3 regions of the Thauera sp. WB-2 genome follow, and region 3 is predicted to be linked to each of the others. Evidence: predicted binding sites of a transcription regulator. Region 3 holds the regulator's gene; each other region holds the start of a gene.
What was found. The regulator FNR, encoded in region 3, switches genes on or off when oxygen is low (the NO sensors DNR and NnrR bind a similar motif). The targets are predictions, from matches to a motif close to TTGANCTAGNTCAA.
Positions count from the first base shown of each region.

Region 1 (2,260 bases), 1.1 Mb from region 3:
GCGCACTGGATCAGCACCAACAGCGCATAGCCCCAGCGCAGCAAGGCCATGGGCCCGACACCGAGGCGTGCGAGGCGCACGCCCAGGAAACCGATCGACAACTGCCCGACCAGACTGCCGAGGTTGAGCACGACCAGCATGCGCGCCGCCCCTGCAAGGTCGAAGCCATTGACGTTCATCAGCCAGGGCACCGCCCACAGGCTCTGCATCGCCATGAAGCCACCCACGAAGAAGGCCGACGATGCGGCATAGCGCAAGAATGCGGGAGAGACGTAGATCCCCGCGACCACGCGCAGGCCGTCGCCCAGGCTGCCCCGCGGACCGCTCGAGCGCGCATCGGGCAGCGAGCGGTGGATGGTCAGTGCGGCCACCACTGCAAGTGCAGCGACCACCCAGAACGCGCCGCGCCAGCCCAGGATCGGCAGCACGGCCTCGAGCGGTGCGCTCGCCACCAGCGCGCCCATCGCGCCGGAAGCCATGATGAATCCGGTCATCGAGCTCTGGCGCTCGGGTGGGTACCACAGCGCAAAACCCTTGAGCGCTGCCATCAAGCAGGCCGAAACCCCCAGCCCGATGAGCGCACGCCCGGCGCCGAGCACGACGAGCGATTCGCCGAGTGCGAACAGCACCGCGCCCGCCGCGGTGACCAGCAGCAGGATCGCCTCCACCCGCCGCGGGCCATAACGATCGAGTGCCATGCCGACCGGGATCTGGGCCAGCCCGAAGGCGAGGAAATAGGTGCTCGTGAGCAAACCGAGATTGGCCGCCGAGAGGCCGAGCTCCCCGGTGAGCGCAGGCGAAATCACGGCATTGACCGTGCGCAGCAGGTAGGAGAGGAAATAGCCCAGCGCAAAGGGCAGGAAGATCCTGCCCCAGGCGCTCGGCCCCGTGGAGTCATGCATCTGAAACATCCCGTGGAAGGTCGAGGCAGGATTGTGCCTGCAGCGCCGCGCGCAGGCCATCCCACCTCGCCGGGGGCCTGCGCGCGGCCGATCAGCACGCCCTAATTGACACTTATCAATGCTGATGAACACGCGGTAAGGAGAATGAGCGCATCCACCGTTGGAGCGCAAAATGACCTCGATCGCCGAACTGATGACGCACGACCACCGCAGTTGCGACCATGAGTTCGCAGCGGCCGAGACCCTTGCCGCCCGCAAGGACTGGCCGGCTGCGACCAAGGCGCTGAACCGCTTCACCTCCAGCCTCGAGACCCACTTCCAGGCCGAGGAGCAGGAGCTGTTCCCGCGCTTCGAGGCGGCGACCGGAATGACTCAGGGGCCGACCCAGGTGATGCGCGGCGAGCACGTCGAGATGCGCGCAACACTCGAACGCCTGGCCTCGGCACTCGAGAACCAGGACGCCGACGAGTTCGCGGGCGAGGCCGAAACGCTGCTGATCATGATGCAGCAGCACAACATGAAAGAAGAGAACATCCTCTACCCAATGTGCGATACCCGGCTCGGCGCGCAAAGCGAAGCCGTTGTGGGCAACCTGTCGCACCGTCTCGCAAGGGAGCACGCTGCATGAGCAACAAGACCGTCGACGCCCGCGGCCTGGAGCCGCCCCAGCCCTTCGAGCGCGCCATGGAGGCCATCGCCGACCTCGCCCCCGGCAGCAGCTTCACCCTGCTGATCGATCGCATGCCGCATCCGCTGCTGCGCATGCTCGATCGGGACGGCTATCGGCACGAGGCGAACTTTCGTGACGACGGCGCGATCGAGATCCTGATCGGTCGTCCATGAGCAGCGCCAATCCCGGACTCGCCTACCAGGACACGCCACCGCTCTCCGCCCCGCTCCGCTTCTTCCTCACTGCACCGCTGTTCGGTCTCGCAGCCGGACTGCTGCTGCTGTTCGACGCCGAGCTACTGAGTTCACGGTGGACACCGGGCGCCCTGGCAGTCGTCCACCTGTTCGCTGCCGGCTTCATGCTGCAGGTCATGCTGGGCGCGCTGCTGCAGATCCTCCCGGTGGCAGCGGGCGCCGCGCTCCCAGCGCCGCGCCGCATCGCGGCGACCACCCACGCGCTCCTCGCGTTTGGAGCCGCCAGCCTCTCGCTAGGGCTGGGTGCGGGCATCCCGGCCGCGATCGTCACCGGGGCCATGCTGTTGGCCGGCGGGCTCATCGCCTTTCTCGTCTCGAGCCTCATCGCCTTGGCAAAGGCCGCGCCCAACCACGGTGCCAGCCGAACGCCGCGCGACCTGCGCCTGGCCTTGGCCGGACTGACGGTGGCCACCCTGCTGGGCACGCTGCTGGCG
Region 1 is NZ_CP088935.1:1,982,518-1,984,777, reverse strand. Features, by position in the region: gene LQF09_RS09075 (MFS transporter) at 1-902, opposite strand, end outside; gene LQF09_RS09070 (hemerythrin domain-containing protein) at 1,075-1,530, shown strand; gene LQF09_RS09065 (DUF2249 domain-containing protein) at 1,527-1,745, shown strand; gene LQF09_RS09060 (hypothetical protein) at 1,742-2,260, shown strand, end outside.
Region 1: a site for FNR is predicted at 1,008-1,021, ahead of LQF09_RS09070 (hemerythrin domain-containing protein). Genes of this name have one in related genera too.

Region 2 (2,260 bases), 1.8 Mb from region 3:
CGAGCGGGTTGTGGCTGCGGCGCTCGCGTCCGCCCAGGCGCTCGAGTGCCGCGATGGTGGGCGAGCCGAGATTGACCAGGGTGGTGCCGAGGTCCTTGGCGCGGTCGGCGGCGAGGTCGGCCGGGCCGCTGCCGTTGGAGACGATGGCGAGGCTGTCCTCGCGCGGACGGAAGCCGCAGGAGAGCGCCTTGGTGGCGAAGAACAATTGGTCGAGATTGTTGACCCGCACCACCCCCGCACGGCGCATGGCCGCGTCGAAAACCACGTCGGCGAGTCCACCGTGTGCAGCTGCGGTCGTGTCGTTCTCGTCCGCGCCGTGACGGCCCGCCTTGAGCACGATGATCGGCTTGATGCGTGCCGCCGAGCGCAGTGCGCTCATGAAGTGGCGGGCATTACGGATGTGGTCGACGTAGAGCAGGATGTAGCGCGTCTGCGGGTCGTGGGTCAGGTATTCGAGGGTCTCGCCGAAGTCGATGTCCACGGTGCCGCCGAGCGAGATCACCGACGAGAAGCCCACGCCCTGTGTGGAGGCCCAGTCCAGCACGACCGAGCACAGTGCGCCCGACTGCGACACCAGGGCGATTTCGCCCGGCTTGACCGCGATGCGGGTGAGCGCGGCGTTGAGCCCGCTGCCCGGGCGGGCGATACCCAGGCTGCCGGGTCCGAGCAGGCGCAAGCCGCTTTCACGCGCGGTCTCGATGATGCGGCGCTCGAGTGTGCGCCCGGTGGTGCCGACGATGATGGCATTGCGCACACCGCTGCGCCCGCACTGGGCAGTGACGTTGTGCAGCATGCGCGCGGGCGTGGCAATGATGGCGAGGTCGACCGGGCGGCCGATGTCCTCGATCGAGCGATGGCAGGGGTGGTCCTGGATGCGCTCGTACTTCGGGTTCACCGCGTGCAGCGTGCCGCGGTAGCCGCCCTCGACCAGGTTGCGGAAGATGATGCGGCCGACCGAGCCGGGTGAGTCCGAAGCGCCGATGACGGCGATCGACGCCGGTTCGAAGGCGGTGCTCAGGGCGTGGTGGCTGGACATGGCGGTGGGCGCAGAGGTGGCTAGGGCTTAAGTGATACCAGATAAATTGATTTTCTTTGTTGATGTGTATCAGTAAGCGTCCGCTGGTGCCTCGCCTCGAAAACGCCAACGGCCGTCGAGACGGCCGTTGCAAGGGTACGGATGCGGGCAGGGCAGTTGCCGCGATTGCCTTCAACCGCTCGCGGCTCGGCCCGCTCCCACGGCGCCAGCCGCGGGCCCTTGGCCGCACCGCGCGCTCAGCGTTCGTCGAAGCTGATCTTGAGCCGCTTGGTCGTCGCCCGTGCCTGACAGCTGAGCACGAAGCCCTGTGCCACTTCGGCCGCCTCGAGGGTGAAGTTCTTGTCCATCACCACCTCGCCCTCCTGCACCTTGGCACGGCAGGTGCAGCACACGCCCGCCTTGCACGAGAACGGCAGGTCTAGGCCGACGTTGAGCGCGGCGTCGAGCAGGTGGTCGTCCGGGCCGATGGCGATCTCGTGTTCCTTGCCGTCGAGCACCAAGGTCATGGTGATGTCCTTGGTTGCGGCGGCGGCGGCTTCGGCGCTGCTCGATGCGCCGACGGGCTGGGCGCCGGCGGGCAGGTTGACAGTGAAGCGCTCGGTGCGGATACGGTCTGCCGGCACGCCGGCCTCGACCAGAGCCGATTCGGTGGCCGTGATCATCTCATCGGGGCCGCAGATGAAGACTTCGTCCATGCTGCCCACGGGGAGCAGGGCGCCGATGATGGCGCGCACCTTGTCACCGTCGATGCGGCCTTGCAGCAGGTCGACCTCCTGGGCCTGACGCGATAGCACATGGATCATCGTCAAGCGGTCACGGTAGCGGTCCTTGAGGTCCTGCAGCTCCTCGTTGAACATCACCGTGGACATGCGGCGGTTGCCGTAGATGAGCGTGAACTTGGCGTCCGGCTGCTCCTCGAGCGTGGTCGCGGCGATCGACAGGATCGGGGTGATGCCCGAGCCGGCGGCAAAGCCAACGCGGTGCAGTGCGCGCTTCTTCCTGACCACGAAGCGTCCATCGGGCGGCATGACCTGAAGGGTGTCGCCGGCCTTGATCGCACGCGTGGCCCAGTTCGAGAACAGGCCGCCCTCGACCGGGCGGATGCCGATCTCGAGTTCGCCATCGCGGGCGAGGCGGCTGCGTGGGCTGCTGATCGAGTAGTTGCGGCGTACGTCCTGGCCGTCGATGGTGGCGCGCAGGGTGAGGAACTGGCCCGGCTCGAAG
Region 2 is NZ_CP088935.1:1,270,823-1,273,082, forward strand. Features, by position in the region: gene LQF09_RS05805 (bifunctional acetate--CoA ligase family protein/GNAT family N-acetyltransferase) at 1-1,036, opposite strand, end outside; gene LQF09_RS05810 (2Fe-2S iron-sulfur cluster-binding protein) at 1,273-2,260, opposite strand, start outside.
Region 2: a site for FNR is predicted at 1,096-1,109, ahead of LQF09_RS05805 (bifunctional acetate--CoA ligase family protein/GNAT family N-acetyltransferase). Genes of this name have one in related genera too.

Region 3 (2,260 bases):
TGTGCAGACGAATCGCCATGCCGGCCAGCAGTTTGTGAGCGAAGGTCGAATCCTGGTCGATGAGTTCGGTCACGACCGCATGGCCGACATGGATCAGCACCGTGTCGCACAAGGCCTCCGCAAAGACCGGGTAGGGGTGGTTCATGAACATCACCGCCTCGCCGAAGCTCTGCATCGCACCCACGATCTCGACCACCTTCTCGGTGCCCTGTGGCGACGAGAAGGCCAGCTTGATCTGGCCCGATACGACGAAATAGAAGCCGTGGGGCTGGTCGCCGCGCTGGAACAGCACTTCGCCCCTGCCGACATGCCGATCGCGGGTGTAGCGCGACACACGCTGGATATCCGACTCCGACAACTCACTGAACAGCGGGATGCGATGCAGCAGGGCAGGGATGTCGACATGGGGGTGCTGGGACATTGCTTTGGCTCCGGAACGATTCGTAATCTTACCCGAGACGGGCGACAATACCTGTCGCCCCGAGACCGGCAGCTTGCCAGCCCTTGCAAGGAGAAAGGATGTACTACGCGATCAAACACCTTCACGTCGTCTGCGTCGTGCTCAGCGCAGCGGGTTTCCTGCTGCGCGGCATGTGGATGCTGACGGGCAATCCGATGCTCTCGCACCGGCTCACCCGTGTGTTGCCGCACATCATCGACAGCCTGCTGCTGCTGTCAGCGATCACGCTGGCGGTCATGATCGCGCAGTACCCGTTTGCCGCCGACTGGGTGACCGCCAAGGTCGGTGGCCTGGTTGCATACGTGCTGCTTGGCACGCTTGCACTCAAGCGCGGCCCGACCAAGCCGGTGCGTGCGGGCGCCTTTGCGGCCGCCCTGTTCGTGTACGTATGGATCGTGTCGGTCGCCTTCACCAAGAATCCCGCAGGCTTCCTTGCCTGAACAATGGCGGCCGTCGAGGCGGAGCGGCCAGCGTCAGCGCGCGCCGTGCTGGTGCTGGATCAGGCGCTTGAGCCCGGTGGGATCGAGCAACTGCACGTGCTTCTGTTGTACCGAGATCAGCCCTTCGTCCTGGAAGCGGGAGAAAGCGCGAGACACCGTCTCGAGCTTGAGCCCCAGGTAGGAACCGATCTCCTCGCGCGTCATGCGCAGGTGGAATTCCTGCGCCGAGAAGCCGCGCGCATTGAAGCGCTGCGACATGTTGAGAAGGAACGCCGCCAGCCGTTCCTCGGCGCGCATCGAACCGAGGAGCATCATCACGCCGTGGTCGCGCACGATCTCGCGGCTCATCACCTTGTGGAACTGCAGTTGCAGGCCTTCCACTTCGTGTGACATCTGCTCGAGCTTGTCATAGGCGATCACGCAGACCTCGCTGTCCTCGAGGGCGATCGCATTGCAGGTATGCGACTCTGCACTGATGCCGTCGAGGCCGAGAATCTCTCCGGTCATCTGGAAGCCGGTCACCTGATCGCGGCCGTCTTCGAGCAGCACGTCGGTCTTGAACGAACCGGCGCGGATGGCGTAGATCGCCTCGAACGGATCGCCCGCACGATACAGGCTTTGCTGGCGCTTGACCTTGCGCCGCGCGCCAACGAGTTCGTCCAGGCGGTTCAACTCGCTGTCGGACATCCCGAAGGGCAGGCACAACTCGACCAGGTTGCACTGCGAACAGGCAGACTTGAGCCCGTTCACGGTAATTGGCACGCTCGCCCTCATCTGCACGATAATCCTGCTTCCCCGACAAAAGACGCCAGACCTGGCTCAGGAGTGGTTCGATCGGGCAACACATCACGCCCGTTGACCCACGTCAACCAAAAAAACGCGGCGATCTGCCATTGTTTGGCACACACTGCCGCAGCAAGATCATGACAAGCCAGAACCAACTCATCTTCGATCCGCAACTCATCCGCCGATTCGACATCAACGGACCGCGCTACACGTCCTATCCGACAGCGGACCGCTTCGTCGAGGCCTTCAACGCCGATGCGCTCAAGGCCTGGCTCGCAAAAAGGGCGGTCGGCGGCGTCAGCAAACCGCTCTCATTATACTTCCACATCCCCTTCTGTAACACGATCTGCTATTACTGCGCCTGCAACAAGATCATCACCAAGGATCATGGGCGCTCGGCCAAGTATCTGAAATACCTGGCCAAGGAGGTCGCGATGCAGGCGGAATGCCTGGAGGGCAGCCGCCAGGTCACGCAGCTCCACCTCGGTGGGGGAACGCCGACCTTCCTGTCGCATGACGAGATGCGCGAGCTCATGGCCGCGGTGCGCGAACACTTCACGCTCGTTCCCAATGG
Region 3 is NZ_CP088935.1:3,071,163-3,073,422, reverse strand. Features, by position in the region: gene LQF09_RS14030 (Crp/Fnr family transcriptional regulator) at 1-421, opposite strand, end outside; gene LQF09_RS14025 (SirB2 family protein) at 520-900, shown strand; gene fnr (fumarate/nitrate reduction transcriptional regulator Fnr) at 934-1,674, opposite strand; gene hemN (oxygen-independent coproporphyrinogen III oxidase) at 1,824-2,260, shown strand, end outside.